DNA from 3 places in the Pseudactinotalea sp. Z1739 genome. Region 1 is predicted to be linked to each of the others. Evidence: riboswitches for the same ligand, from Rfam matches in the RefSeq annotation. Region 1 holds a riboswitch; each other region holds the start of a gene.
The links. A riboswitch is a leader RNA that binds a small molecule or an ion and turns the genes downstream of it on or off. The one in region 1 is predicted to bind thiamine pyrophosphate.

Region 1 (4,588 bases):
TCCACAGCCACCCGCAGGGAGTTCGCGGCCGCGTCCCACACCGTCACGGTGAGCGCGTTCGGTCCGCCGGTGCTGCCCAGGGCCACGTAGTTGTCCAGCCCCCACGTACCCGACGGCGTGCGCAGCGAGCGCACCACCAGCGCAGCCAGGGGCAGCGCGAGCAGGCCCACGATCGCCACGGCGGTCACCGCGGCCACCGGCAGATCCGGCCCCGGGCGGCCCCAGCGGGCGGCGAACCGGCCTCGACTTCGAGCCGTTTGGCCGAGACCGACGGTGCGGACACTCGACTTCGCCCGTAACCCTCGCTCTCGACGCCGCGGCACGGGCTGCCACAACCGCAGCCGGCGTGCCTGGTGCTGGGCGCCGTGTAGTTTCAGGGCCGCCTCCCGCCGGGCCCGGGCACGGGAGAAGGTGATGAGCGCGGCGGTCACCACCGAGAGTTGCAGCACCGAGAGCACCGCGGCGGTGCGCAGGTCGAGGAACTGGGTGGTCTGGATCCAGATCTCGGTCTCGATGGTGCCGAACCGGATCCCGCCCAGCACCAGCACCACACCGAACGCAGTGGAACAGAATAGGAACACCACTGAGGCGGCGGAGGTGATAGCCGGGGTCAGCGCCGGCATTGTCACAGACCAGAAGGCGCGCGCAGGGGAGGCGCCCAGCGCCCGGGCGCTCTGCTCGGTGCGCGGGTCCAGACGCTCCCAGAACCCGCCCACGGTCCGCACCACGATCGCATAGTTGAAGAACACCAGCGCCAGCACGATCGCGGTGAAGGTGCGATCCAGGCCCAGGAATCCCAGCGGCCCGTCAGCGGCCAGCAAGGCCCGGAACGCCACCCCCACCACCACGGTGGGTAGCACGAACGGGATCGTGATCAATGCCCGCAGGATCCGCTGGCCGCGGAACGTGCGCCGGTACAGCACGTAGGCACCGGAAACGCCCAGCAGTACCGAGAAGACGGCGCCGAGCACCCCCAGCGCGATCGTGAGGAAGAGGATCCGCCAGGTGCGCGGGCGGGCGAACACCTCGGTGAAGCCGCTGAGGTCCCACGCCCCGTCCGGCACGAAACCGCGCAACACCAAGGTGGTCACCGGCCAGGCGAAGAAGGTGGCCAGGAACACCAGCGGCACGGCGGCCGCGAGCACCCACACGCAACCTCGCAACCACCGTGCCATCCTCAGGACCCGTCCTGCCCGGCGGCCCGCGACCGACAGGTTGACGTGGTGCGCAGACCCGCCCGGGCGGCAGCGCAACACCGAACCACGCAGACCCGGACAGGACCGGACCTGGCCGGGCTGGGCCGGGTCAGGCTGGGCCGTCCCGGGCTGGGCCGGGCGGTGCTGGCTCCCATCCTCAGCCGATCACGATGTCGGTCCAAGCCTGGATCCAGTCCTGACGGTTCTCGTCGATCTCGGCCGGGTCCACCGTCAACGGTTCCTCGGCGAGGGGGGCCCATCGGGTCCACTCCTGCGGGAGTTCCAGGTCGTGGTTGACCGGGTACATGTACATCTGGCCGGGAATGTCGGCCTGGACGGCGTCGCTGAGCAGGAAGTCGATGAACGCCTCGGCGCCCTCGGGGTTGTCCGCCCCGGCCAGCACCCCGGCGTACTCCACCTGCCGGAAGCATGAGGTGAGCATCGCCGTCGTTGTCGGGTCCTCCCCGTCCGGTCCGACCTCGAAGGCCGGCGAGGTGGAGTAGGACAACGCCACCGGGCGCGGGCCCTGCCCGACCGAGCCGGAGAACTCCTCGGAGTAGGCGGTGGACCAGGAGTCGACGACGAGCAGGCCGTTGTCGGCCAGGTCCTGCCAGTACTGCGTCCAGCCGTCCCCGAACTCGGCGACCGTTGCCAACAGGAACGCCAGGCCGGGTGAGGACGTGGCCGGGTTGGTCACCACCACGTGGTCGGCGTAGTCGGGCCCGGTCAGGTCGGCCAGGTCGGACGGCTCGGCGACTCCGGCCTCGGAGTACCAGGCGGTGTCGATGTTCAGACACACATCGCCCACGTCGATCGGTGTGAGTTCGTCTCCGCCGTCGATCAGGTAGTCCTCGGCGGCCGGGGGCAGCGCAGCGGAGGTGTAGGGGCTGAAGACGTCCTCGGCGATGCCGCGGGAGGCGAAGGAGTTGTCGATGCCGTAGGCGACGTCGCCCAGGGGCGCGTCCTTCGTCAGGATCAGCTGGTTCACCAGGGCTCCCCCGTCACCGGGTGCGCTGAAGGACAGCGTGTAGCCGGAGTCCGACTCGAACTGGCTGATCAGATCCTCCGAGACGTGGAACGAGTCGTGCGTGACCACCTGGACCGTGCCTTCGCCGCCGGTGGTCTCGCCCTCCCCTACTGCGGTGGAGTCCGCGTCGTCGTCAGTGGGGGTGTCGGGGTTGTCGTTCCCGGCGCCCACCGTGCAGCCGGCCACGGCCAGTGCCAGGGCGGTGAACGCTGCTAGATGTCCGATCCGCCCGGGGTCCGGGCCGACCCGCCCGGGCCGGCGGCGAGACATGGTGTGGTGATTCATTCTTCCTCCTCAGCGTGATGTGAGAAGGGGTCCGCGGCGCGACGCCACGGGAGAGATGCTCGACTCCCTTCGCCGGTGCTAACCGGAGCAGGTTCGAGGGTCTGCGGGTGGCCGCACTCTCAGCGCCGCACCTGACTCGGCCGACGCTCCCCTGTCGCACCCACGAGGCTACACCCCGTCGGCCGGTGCGGCCGACGGGCGCGCGAGGATCGTGGACGGCTACGCTGGGTGCAGTCGTCGTAAAGGAGATCTGCCATGGAGCGAGTCGTCACCGCCGTTGCCACCATCGTCGCCGGCCTCGTCGCGAACAAGGTCCTCGGGACCGCCTGGAAGAGCGTCACCGGTCATGAGCCACCAACCGACGACAAGGACGGAAGCATGCCCATCGCTGAGATCGTGCTCTTCGCGGCGATCTCCAGCGCGCTGGTGGCGTTGGTCCGCGCCTACGCCAGCCGCGGCGCCCACAAGTGGCTGTCCAGCGGCGACGTCGCTCGTTGACCAGCGCGAGGCCGGCACCGGCACGTTCAGGCCTGGGTGTCCTCGATCTCGGCGCGCGCGGCCTCCAGGTCCTCGGTGAGTTCATCGACTCCGAGCAGGTCTGAACGCACCTTGTCGGTGCGGTACCCTGCGCGGCCCACCATGTGCGCGGCGATCGGAGCGGTCACCAGTTGGAAGATGATCACCGGGAGCACCTTCCAACCCACTTGCCAGGATCCCAGCGTCAGGGCCAGCCCGTTCATCATCAGGATGATGCCGAGCACCTGAGGTTTGGTGGCTGCGTGCAACCGTGACAGCAGGTCCGGGAACCGGACCATCCCGATCGCTGCGACCATCACGAGCGCGCTGCCGGTGATGAAGAAGGCAGAGGCGACGATCTCGCGCAGCAGTTCCGAGTTCATCGCTCGTCCTCCTCGGCATCGTCATCCAGCGCATGCCTTGCCTCGAGCCGTTGGAGTTCCTCTTCGCTGAGGATCCGGCCCTCATCCTCCGGCTCTGCGGCCGCGAACCGCGCCAGGGTCACCGCCGCCACGAACCCGACGATTGCCATCACCGTCAGCAACGGCACCAGGTCCACCCGTCCGGTCGTGGCCGACCACAGGGCCACGGTGCCGATCAGGGCCGCGATCACCACATCAAGGCCCACGATCCGGTCCAGCATGCTCGGGCCGCGCTCCACGCGGAAGAGCGCCACCAGGACCGCTCCGACGACCAGGATCCCGCAGATCCACAACACCGGCGCACTCATCGGTCCACCTCCCCAGCGTTGCCATCGGAGGCCCCCGCAGCGCGCCCGGCAGGGCCGGGATCCGGCGCTCCCCGGTCCGGCCCACCCCACCAGCGCCGGCGCGGCAATCCGGCACGGGCCAGGTCTTCCTGGTTGGCCAGGGCGTACAACAGGCGCCGCTCCTGGAGGAGTACCTGCCGGCGGAAGGTCTCGACACCCCCGCTGGTGGGCAGATCGAGCACGTGCACGTAGAGGGTGCCGGTGAGCCGATGCGCCTCCACGATGATCGAACCGGGAACCAGTGAGGTGAAGACCCCGGTCAGGGTGAGGATCAGGTCGGACTCCGAACGCAGCCGGATGCGGATGACGCCGCCCTCGGGGCCCCGGCGCGGGTGCAGCGCCATCTTCGACACCTCCACCGAGGCGAGCAGCACATCGACGATGAAGCGGGCGATCAGCCACACCGCCCCGGGAATACTCACCCGGCCGGCGTATCCGACCGCGGGCATCGGTGTCAACAGCACCAGCAGCACCGCGACGCCGAACCCGGCCAGCACGTTGGCCAGGGTCGGGTCACCCCACAACAGCACCCACAGCGCGGTCATCCACAGCAGCATCGGCCATCGGTTCAGCCAAGCGCTCAGGCCGGTCGGAGCGGACGGGTGGGCAGGCTGGGTTCTCATTCGGGCTCCACCTGGTGGGAGATGCCCTCGCCTCGTTCGCCGTCGGGCAGCACCGCCGAGACGTAGGGCGACTGGGCACGCAGGTCCCGCGCGGCCGCGTCGGTGTAGGCGTACAACGGACCGGCGACGACGGCGAGCAGCACTCCGATCGAGGCGATGACCGCTGCGGGGG
Region 2 (4,588 bases), on a different contig from region 1:
CCGCCACGAGTTCGGCGAATTCGCGACCCGCCCGGCTGATCCGGGCCGGGAGCGGATTGACGTCGTCGGCCTGACCGGACCAGTCGTCTGTGGCGGCGAACACCGCGGTGGTGACCACGTCGGTCCGCAGGTAGGTGAACATCGGCCGGATCGCGTACTCCAGCGCCAGGGAGTGCCGCGCGGTACCGCCGGTGGCCCCCAGCAGTACCGGCATCCCGGTCAGGGCGTCCTTCTCGATGATGTCCACGAAGGACTTGAACAACCCCGACGCTCCGGTGGTGTAGATCGGGCTGACGGCGATGACGCCGTCGGCGGCGGCTAGGCGCTCCAGCACTCCCTTGAGGTCTCCGGAGGGGAACCCGGACAGCATCGCGTTGACGGTGTCGTGGGCGTGGTCGCGCAGTTCCACGACCTCCACCTGCGCCTGGACGCCGCGGGCCTTGAGTTCACTCACGGCGGCCTCGACCAGCCGGTCGGTGAGCAGCCGGGTCGAGGAGGGCTTGTTCAGGCCACCGGAGATGGCGACGATCGTGCGGGTAGTCATCAGGGGTGAGTCCTTTCTTCAGAGTCCGAACGCGGCGCCACGCTGAGCGGCGCCGGCGGCGGCGGTAGCGACGTCGTCCTCGGCTCGGCGGCCGGTCCAGCGGTCCTCGCCGGCCACGTGCTGGCCCTGGGACGTGCCGGCCTCGGCGACCTGGGCCACCCGGTCGGCGTGGCTGGGCGGGTTCGAGGGGACATGCGCCGGACGGGCTGCCTCGTTGATCTCGCGCAGCGCCGGCACGATCTCCTCGGCCAGGATGTCGATCTGCTCCAGCACCGTCTTCAACGGCAACCCGGCGTGATCGACGAGGAACAACTGCCGCTGATAGTCGCCCACGTGCTCGCGCATCGTGGCGTAGCGGTCGATGATCTGCTGCGGTGAACCCACGGTCAGGGGGGTCTCGCGGGTGAAGTCCTCCATCGAGGGTCCGTGACCGTAGACCGGGGCGTTGTCGAAGTAGGGCCGGAACTCGTTCCACGCGTCCTGGGAATTCTTCCGGGCGAAGAACTGTCCGCCCAGGCCCACGATCGCCTGGTCCGCCTTGCCATGGCCGTAATACTCGAAGCGCTTCCGGTAGAAACTGACCATCTTCTTGGTGTGGTCGATCGGCCAGAAGATGTTGTTGTGCAGGAACCCGTCGCCGTAGAAGGCGGCCTGCTCGGCGATCTCGGGGGTACGGATGGAGCCGTGCCACACGAACGGGGGCACCCCGTCCAGCGGGCGGGGGGTGGCGGTGAAGCCCTGCAGCGGAGTGCGGAACTTCCCGTCCCAGTCCACCACGTCCTCGGTCCACAGGCGGCGCAGCAGGGCGTAGTTCTCGATCGCGAGGTTCACGCCCTGGCGGATGTCCTGGCCGAACCAGGGGTAGACCGGGCCGGTGTTACCGCGGCCCATCATCAGGTCCATCCGGCCGTCTGCGAGCACCTGCAGCATGGCGTAGTCCTCGGCGATCTTCACCGGGTCGTTCGTGGTGATCAGGGTGGTCGCGGTGGACAGCGTGATGTGCTTGGTGGTCCCGGCCAGGTAGCCCAGCATCGTGGTGGGCGAGGAGGCCACGAACGGCGGGTTGTGGTGCTCACCGGTGGCGAAGACGTCCAACCCCGCCTGGTCGGCGTGCTGGGCGATGGTCATCATCGCCCGTACCCGCTCGGTGTCGTTCGGCGTGTGACCGGTGGTGGGGTCAGTGGTGACGTCACTGACGCTGAAGATTCCGAACTGCATGGTGCAGGCCTCTCAAGAAACTCGATGCATTTGCATATACACCCCTACAAACATCACCGCCACCGGATCTATTCCGGCACGCTGCCGCCCTCGAGAACGAGCGTTGTGGTCGACGGCGACGTTCCTACCAATCGCCCTCGACCGCCAGGGTCGCCCTCGGCGGGGGTGGCGGCGGGCGCGGTGGCGGCGGGCGCGGTGGCGGCGGGCGCGGTGGCGGCGGGGGTGGTGGCGTGGGGGTGGTGGCGTGGGGCGGGGTCGCGTGTGGGGGCGGCAGGTGTGGCGGGGGCGGGCGTGGGGGAGGGCGTGGGGGGACGGCCGGTGTGGGGTGACCCGACCTTCTGCGGGGTGGGGTTGTTAGACTCGGAGGTCACGACACGGGGTGCCGCCCACCGCGCGGCTGAGATGACACCCGTCGAACCTGCACTAGTTCGTACTAGCGAAGGGAATGTCCATGACTGATGTCTCCGGTCACACCGAATCGGCCGGCCTTCCGGAGGCGGTCGACGTGACAGAGCAGGCCGCACACCTGCTGCGAGTCCTGCGGAAGCACAGCCCGTTGGTGCACAACATCACCAACCACGTGGCTACGAACTTCTCCGCCAACGCGTTACTGGCGATCGGGGCGGCACCGGCCATGGTGGACACGGCCGAGGAGGCGGGGGTGTTCGCCCCGATGGCTTCCGGACTGCTGATCAACCTGGGCACGTTGTCCCATCAGCAGCGCGACGCCGGCCGGGCGGCGGTGAGCGCCGCGAGCGAAGCCGGCACCCCGTGGGTGCTTGACCCGGTGGCGATCGGAGCCCTGCCGTTGCGCACCGGTTTCGCCGCCGAACTGCTCGCCGCCGGGCCCACGGCAGTGCGCGGCAACGCCTCGGAGATCATCGCACTGGCAGGCGCCGGGGCCGGTGGGCGCGGGGTGGATTCCGCAGACGACACCGACACAGCCGCCCCGGTCGCCGCAGCCCTGGCCCGCGAGACCTCGATGGTGGTGGCGGTCTCCGGTGCGCGTGACCTCATCACCGACGGGTCAGCGGCCATCAGGGTCGATAACGGCCACCCGCTGCTCACCCGGATCACCGGCGCCGGCTGCGCACTCGGCTCGATCATCGCCGCGATGCTCGGTGCCCGTGGGACCACCAGCGCGCTGACCGCGGTGTCCGCCGCGCACGTGGTCTACGGCATCGCCGCCGAACAGGCGGCCACCGACGCTCACGGCCCGGGCACGTTCCTGCCCGCGTTCCTGGACGCACTGGCCGGCATCACCCCGGAGCAGGTGATCGAGCAGGCTCGGGTCGAGGTGCTGGCGGCACCTGCGCCGGACCCGCAGGAGGCCTGAATGCAGCCGGGCATCTACCTGGTCACCGACCGCGAGTTGTGCGCACCGCGCGGCGTGCCCGCCACGGTGGCAGCCGCGGTGGCCGGCGGGGTGCACACCGTGCAACTGCGGGACAAGGAGGCCGACCTGGACGATCACCTGCGTCAGTTGACGTACCTCGCCGAGGTGATCGATGGCCGGGCGCGCCTGATCGTCAACGACCGACTCGACGTCGTCGTCGCCGCACGCAGCCGCGGCCTGCCGGTGCACGGGGTGCACCTGGGGCAACTCGATGACGCAGCGGTGGCGGCCCGTGCGGAACTGGGACCGGAGGCGATCGTCGGTCTCACTGCCAATACAGTCGCGCACCTAGAAGCCGTCGCCGCCCTACCCGGGGGCACCGTCGACTACCTGGGAGTGGGGGTGATCCGGCCGACGACGACGAAGACCGACCACCCGGACGCGCTCGGTATCGAGGGGTTCGGCCGGTTCGCCGCCCGGACGCCGCTGCCGTGCGTGGCGATCGGCGGCGTGCGGCCCGAGGACGCCGGGCCGCTGCGGCGGGCCGGGGCCGGCGGGGTGGCAGTGGTCTCGGCGTTGTGTGCGGCGCCGGATCCCGAGACGGTGGCCCGGGGGCTGCGTACCGACTGGGACGCCGCAGGATCCGGCCCGGGCAAGGCCGGCGCATGAGCATTCCGCGCGTCTTGTCCATCGCCGGATCCGACCCCTCCGGCGGCGCGGGGGTCCAGGCGGACATCAAGTCGATCGCGGCCAACGGCGGATACGGCATGGCGGCGGTCACTGCGCTGACCGCACAGAACACCCGCGGGGTCCGGGGTGTGCACATCCCCCCGCCGCAGTTCCTGGTCGACCAACTCGAGGCGATCAGCGAGGACATCCAGGTCGATGCGGTCAAGATCGGGATGCTGGCAAACACGGCCACCATCGAGGTGGTCACCGCGTGGCTGGAGCGCAGCACGGCAGCCTACGTGGTGCTCGATCCGGTGATGGTGGCCACCAGCGGAGACCGACTGCTGGACGCCGATACCTCCGAGGCGCTGTCCGGCCTCATCGCACGGGCCGGGTTGATCACCCCGAACATCCCCGAACTGGCTGTGCTCGCCGAAACCGAGACCGCTGGGGACTGGGAGGAGGCAACGGCGCAGGCGCGCCAGGTGGCCAGGAAGTACGGGGTGAGCGTGCTGGCCAAGGGCGGGCACCTGCCCGGGGAACGGGCCACCGATCTGCTGGTCTGGCCCGGTGGCAGTGTCACCCAGGTGTCCTCGGCGTGGATCGACACTCCCAACACCCACGGCACCGGTTGCTCGCTCTCCTCTGCGATCGCTACCCGGGTGGTCGAGCGCGAGGGCGACTGGGAGTCCGCCGTGCGCGTCGCCAAGGCCTGGCTCACCACCGCCCTGGCCGCTGCCGATGACCTCCAGGTCGGCTCCGGCCACGGCCCCCTGCACCACTTCGCGGGCTCACCCGGGGCCGGTCGCCGCGCCCGGCGC
Region 3 (4,588 bases), on a different contig from region 1:
CGGTCCGATCGGAACGCTGCTCGGGGGTTAGCCGGGGCGCGGGCCGGGCGCGGGGCGGCGCGGGTGGCGTGTCCGCCGGCGGCTTGGGCTTGGCGAGTGGACCGGGTGGGCCGGTGCTCCGGGTGGGTAGCTGCACCGGGTAACTGCTGCTCCGAGTGACCGCGCTGCGGTTGGTGCACCGTCGCCCGCCGATGGACCATGGGGTATGACCCGCTCCGCTTCGCCCCGCACCTGGAGGTTCTCCGGTCGGATCGCCGGGTGGGGGACCGCGGGTGGAACCCGGTTCGTCGTGGGCAACTGGCACACCACTCCGCTGGGGCCATTCGCGGGGGTGATGGTGCAGCATCCGCACGGGCATCGAGTGCTGCTGGCGCCATCGACGGAGGTCGCCGAGTTCGTCTCGGCCACGTACCAGTTCGATGCCGTCGAGCCCGCGAACGTGACCGTGCACCGGTATGCACCCAGGCCCCCGGCAGGTGCGCGTGCGCGTGACGCCGTTGCGCGGGGAGTGGCAGATCCCGGCTCCTCCCAGCCGCCCGTACCGGCCGAGGCGCTGCCGCGGACTGTGCCCACCATGGCGGGGGAGCGGTGGCAGATCGGAGCCGGCCCGCTGTCTGCAACCGTGCAGATCGGCGAGCGGGCAGCGGTGGGTTGGCTGTTGCGCGCGCTGCCCGCTGCGGTGGCCGGTGCGCCCTGGTTCACCCTCCTGACCGATCCGGTCGCGCGGGTGGCCCTGCCAGGGGTGCGTACCCGCGGTTCGGCCGGGGGTGGGCGCAGGGAGTATTACGGCGCGAGCGACCTCCATCGTCTCGCCGGTGCTCGTAGCTCGTGGGATGGAACGGACCTGGGCGCGATGGTTCCGATCGACCCGCCGGTGCGGTTCGGGTTCGCCTCCACCCCGGCGACGCCCAGCCTCACCGACCTGGTCACCACGGTGCGCGGCGGGGCTCCCTGAGCGCGTACCCCACACGGCCAGTGCGCGAGGCGGACGGGCCCTCGTGAACTAATCTGGCGCGGTTACCTCCCGCGGGTCGGCGTGGGTGAGCCAACCGAGATGGTCAGGTGGGTCGCCACGTGCGGGACGGTGGTGCCCACCTGGGCCCACGCGTCGACGGCGGTGGCCACCACCTCCGCGAGGTCACCGGTGAGTTTGGTGGCGTAGTGGGCCGCTGGGGCGGCAACGCCGCGCTCCTGCGCGCGGGTGATGGCCGCCTCGATGATGGACATGTGTTCGCCGGCATCGTCCCCACCATCGAGTAGCGGGTATAGCGACCACTGCGCCACCGCCTCGATTCCGGTGGGTTCCAGGCGCACCGGGGCCACCTCGGGCAGGATCGTGGAGGTCAGGTCGCAGGTACGTTCGCCGGGGCAACCGCGGGAGAACAGCACATGGGCGGCGACGTGCCCGCCACCGGAGTGCCGGGAGGCGGCGGCGATGGCAGCCACGAGGTAACCGGCCAGGTCCTGTTCGGCCGGCACCGCCCGGGCACCGACGTATGTGCTGACCTCGTCGGTCTCGATCACCAGCCCCTCGGCGACGCCGCTCGCCTCCACCTCGGTGAGGGAGTCCAGGATCACGCGCACGAAGTCGTCGGTGTGCGGGTGGATGCTGAATCGCATCCCGACGCCCAGTTCGCGTGGGGTGGCCGCGCTGGTGCCGGTCATGGCGACCCTCTCCGTGCTGCCGTGGCCGGTGGTGCTCATCGGTGTCCTCCCGCCCCGGGGTACCTCATGAGCCGCCGATGCTCATCGGCGGGTGCCCAACTCCCTACGCCGGTACGAACCGGATCAGGTGGACGGGTCTGCGGACTCTCCGCACTCTCAGCGCTCCGCGCGCTCCCCGGGGGTTGGCTCGACGCTAACCGTGGCGGACCGGCGCTGTCCACTCGGGTGCCGATCGGCCTCGGGCGCCTACCGGCGAAATCAGCATTAGTCGGCTCTACCTGCAGGTTCAGCCGATCAATGCTGACTTCGGCGGGGGTCTGGTGGGGTGGGTTAGGGGGTGGGCTGGGGTTAGGGGGTGGGGGTGGGAGTGGGGTGGGTGGTGAGGGCTTGGCGGACTTGGTTGGCGATGGTGCCCGGGGGGCGCAGGTCGCGGCTGGTGAATCGCAGGATGGTGGCATCCGCCTCGGCCAGCAACCGGTTCTGGCGCTGCCGGTCCCGGAAGAGCGCCTCGGGTTCGCTGTGGACCTGGCGTCCGTCCATCTCGACGATGACCCAACCGCCGTCACGGCGCCGCCACCCCATGTCACCGCGCCCGATGAACGTACCGGTGGCATCGCGCAACACCACTTGGAGTTGATCCGGTGGCAGGTCGTGGTCATGGCAGTCGAGCCGTGCCCACGTCTCCAATGGCGACTCGGCGCGACCATCCACCAGCGGCCACCACGAGCCGACCCGAGCGGCACCGCGCCGCCCCTGCAGTCGCCGGCGGACGTCGGTGAGGTCGCTGGTGTTGATGAGCCCTTGGTTGAGGGCCGAATCGATTACGGCCACCCCGTTGTCGCGTCGCAGGAGCGGCAGAGCGTGGACGAGCGCGGTGGGGACGTCGCTCACCTGCCAGCCGGCGTACCGCACCCGGACCGGTACGTCGCGATATCGGCGCACGACGACGCCGACCGGTCCCCGCAGCCAGCGCCCACCCGTGATTGCTACCTCCGGCGTCAACTGCTGGGGCAGCCCTGCGACGCCGTGCAGGGCCAGGGCGCAGCAACCCACGGCGATGGCGTTCTCACCCATCGCCAGCAGGCCGGTCCAGGCCGCCTTGCGCCGGGCCGCGTCGAAGTCCCTCGGACGTTCCGGCTCGGTGTCGTAGACGCCGCGCACGACCCGCTGCCAGATGCCGCGAGCCACCAGGGTGGCGCACCGGTCACCACTGATGCCCAGAGCCCGGCATTGCGCGGTCGAAATGAGGCCGCACTGCCAGCGGGTGTACCGCAGCAGGCCCTCCGGGATCGGCACCGTGCGCATGACGCCAGTAAGCACCAATCCCCTGCGCCCATAGCGGCTGCCCACCAGCACCTGTGGACACAGTTTCCCCCTGTGCATACCCGCCCACCCCCTGCCTCAACCATGCCCATTGGGGTCAACCCCACCGGCCGAAGCCAGCATTAGTCGACTTTGCGGCACGTTCAGCCGACTAATGCTGGCTTCGCCGGCGGCCGGCGGCCGGGGGCCGGGGCCGGGAGTCGGCGGCCGGCGGCCGGGGGCCGGGGCCGGGAGTCGGCGGCCGGGGGCCGGGAGCCGGGGGGCCGGGTGGGGGTGGCTGGTGGGTTGTTAGCCGTGGGAGTGGCGGCCGATGAGGAACCAGGCCACGGGGCCCAGGAAGGGGAGGGCGAACACGGCCAGCACCCACAGCGCCTTGATTCCGGAGGTGTAGTTGCGCGACTGCGCGATGGACATGAGCGCGGCGACGATGAGCGCCAGCCACGCCAGCGCGAAGACGACGACCAGGAGGCCTCCTGCGGCGGCTTCAAACATGTCCCGACCCTAGCAACGGGCCCGGATGGGTACTTGACCTGGGAAGTCAGGTTCCGCAGTAGGTTACGAACGGGGCGGCCTCGAAGCGGTCAGGTTCCGCAGTAGGTCACGAACGGGGCGGCCTCGGCCGGGGCGGGCTCGGTGTAGCGCTCCAGTCCCGGGCGCTCGGTGAAGGGCTGGGTGATCACGTCCAGCAATTCCTCGAAGGGGCCCAGGTCCGCGGTGCCGGCAGCGGCGAGGGCCTCCTCGACCAGGTGGTTGCGCGGGATGTAGATGGGGTTCACCTGGGCCATCACGCTCGCGTCCGGGCGATAGGAGAGCCAGCGTTGCAGCCACGGCTCGAAGGCAGGCCGCTCGGTCGATGACGCCGGGTCGCCTCTGTTACCGTCGAGCGATGCCGGGGCCGGAACCCCAACGCCACCGGCACTGCCGGACAGCGTGGGCACCGGAACCTGGTCACTATCGGCGTCGCCGAACAGTGCCGGCACCGAAACGTCATCGTCACCCGCACCGCCGAACAACACCCGCACCGGGCCCGCGTCCCCGCCGGCCGCTGTGGTCAGGTGGCGGAAGAAGGAGGTGTAGTCCACACCCCAAGCACCCAGGAGCGAGGTGAGGTCGCGGATCAGGGCGGTTGCGTCGTCGTCGGGCGTGAAGGACTCCAGTCCGAGTTTGGCGCGCATGCCGCGCGTCCAGACGGCGGAGTAGACCTCCGGGAAGGTGTCCAGCGCCGCGGTGGCCGACTCGACGGCCTGCTCCTGGTCCGCACTGATCAGCGGCAGCAGCGTTTCGGCGAACCGGGCCAGGTTCCACTGCGCGATCTGCGGTTGGCGGCCGTAGGCGTAGCGGCCCAGGGCGTCGATGGAGCTGAACACGGTGCCCGGGTCGAAGGCGTCCATGAACGCGCACGGACCGTAGTCGATGCTCTGCCCGGAGATGGTGGTGTTGTCGGTGTTCATCACCCCGTGCACGAACCCGATCAGCATCCATTTCGCGACCAACTCGGCCTGCGCGGCCAGTACCGCCTCGAACAGGGCCAGGTAGGGGTTCTCGGCCTCCCGCGCCTGCGGGTGGTGCCGGGTGATGGCGTGATCGGCCAGGCGGCGCA

Region 2: linked by a shared signal. The riboswitch ahead of thiM (hydroxyethylthiazole kinase) and the one ahead of ACO0LV_RS14910 (thiamine ABC transporter substrate-binding protein) in region 1 are both predicted to bind thiamine pyrophosphate.
Region 3: linked by a shared signal. The riboswitch ahead of ACO0LV_RS07975 (YkoF family thiamine/hydroxymethylpyrimidine-binding protein) and the one ahead of ACO0LV_RS14910 (thiamine ABC transporter substrate-binding protein) in region 1 are both predicted to bind thiamine pyrophosphate.

The regions. Positions count from the first base shown of each region.
Region 1 covers NZ_JBMPQA010000012.1:39,927-44,514, forward strand. Annotated here, with positions in the region: gene ACO0LV_RS14905 (ABC transporter permease) at 1-1,175, opposite strand, end outside; gene ACO0LV_RS14910 (thiamine ABC transporter substrate-binding protein) at 1,354-2,508, opposite strand; TPP riboswitch at 2,556-2,671, opposite strand; gene ACO0LV_RS14915 (DUF4235 domain-containing protein) at 2,764-3,006, shown strand; gene mnhG (monovalent cation/H(+) antiporter subunit G) at 3,033-3,407, opposite strand; gene ACO0LV_RS14925 (monovalent cation/H+ antiporter complex subunit F) at 3,404-3,754, opposite strand; gene ACO0LV_RS14930 (Na+/H+ antiporter subunit E) at 3,751-4,416, opposite strand; gene ACO0LV_RS14935 (Na+/H+ antiporter subunit D) at 4,413-4,588, opposite strand, start outside.
Region 2 covers NZ_JBMPQA010000002.1:208,239-212,826, forward strand. Annotated here, with positions in the region: gene ACO0LV_RS03400 (FMN reductase) at 1-544, opposite strand, end outside; gene ACO0LV_RS03405 (LLM class flavin-dependent oxidoreductase) at 563-1,762, opposite strand; TPP riboswitch at 2,128-2,225, shown strand; gene thiM (hydroxyethylthiazole kinase) at 2,214-3,098, shown strand; gene thiE (thiamine phosphate synthase) at 3,099-3,767, shown strand; gene thiD (bifunctional hydroxymethylpyrimidine kinase/phosphomethylpyrimidine kinase) at 3,764-4,588, shown strand, end outside.
Region 3 covers NZ_JBMPQA010000005.1:46,243-50,830, forward strand. Annotated here, with positions in the region: gene ACO0LV_RS07965 (NCS2 family permease) at 1-31, shown strand, start outside; gene ACO0LV_RS07970 (hypothetical protein) at 206-955, shown strand; gene ACO0LV_RS07975 (YkoF family thiamine/hydroxymethylpyrimidine-binding protein) at 1,018-1,704, opposite strand; TPP riboswitch at 1,747-1,853, opposite strand; gene ACO0LV_RS07980 (hypothetical protein) at 2,014-2,970, opposite strand; gene ACO0LV_RS07985 (PLDc N-terminal domain-containing protein) at 3,277-3,480, opposite strand; gene ACO0LV_RS07990 (protein adenylyltransferase SelO) at 3,570-4,588, opposite strand, start outside.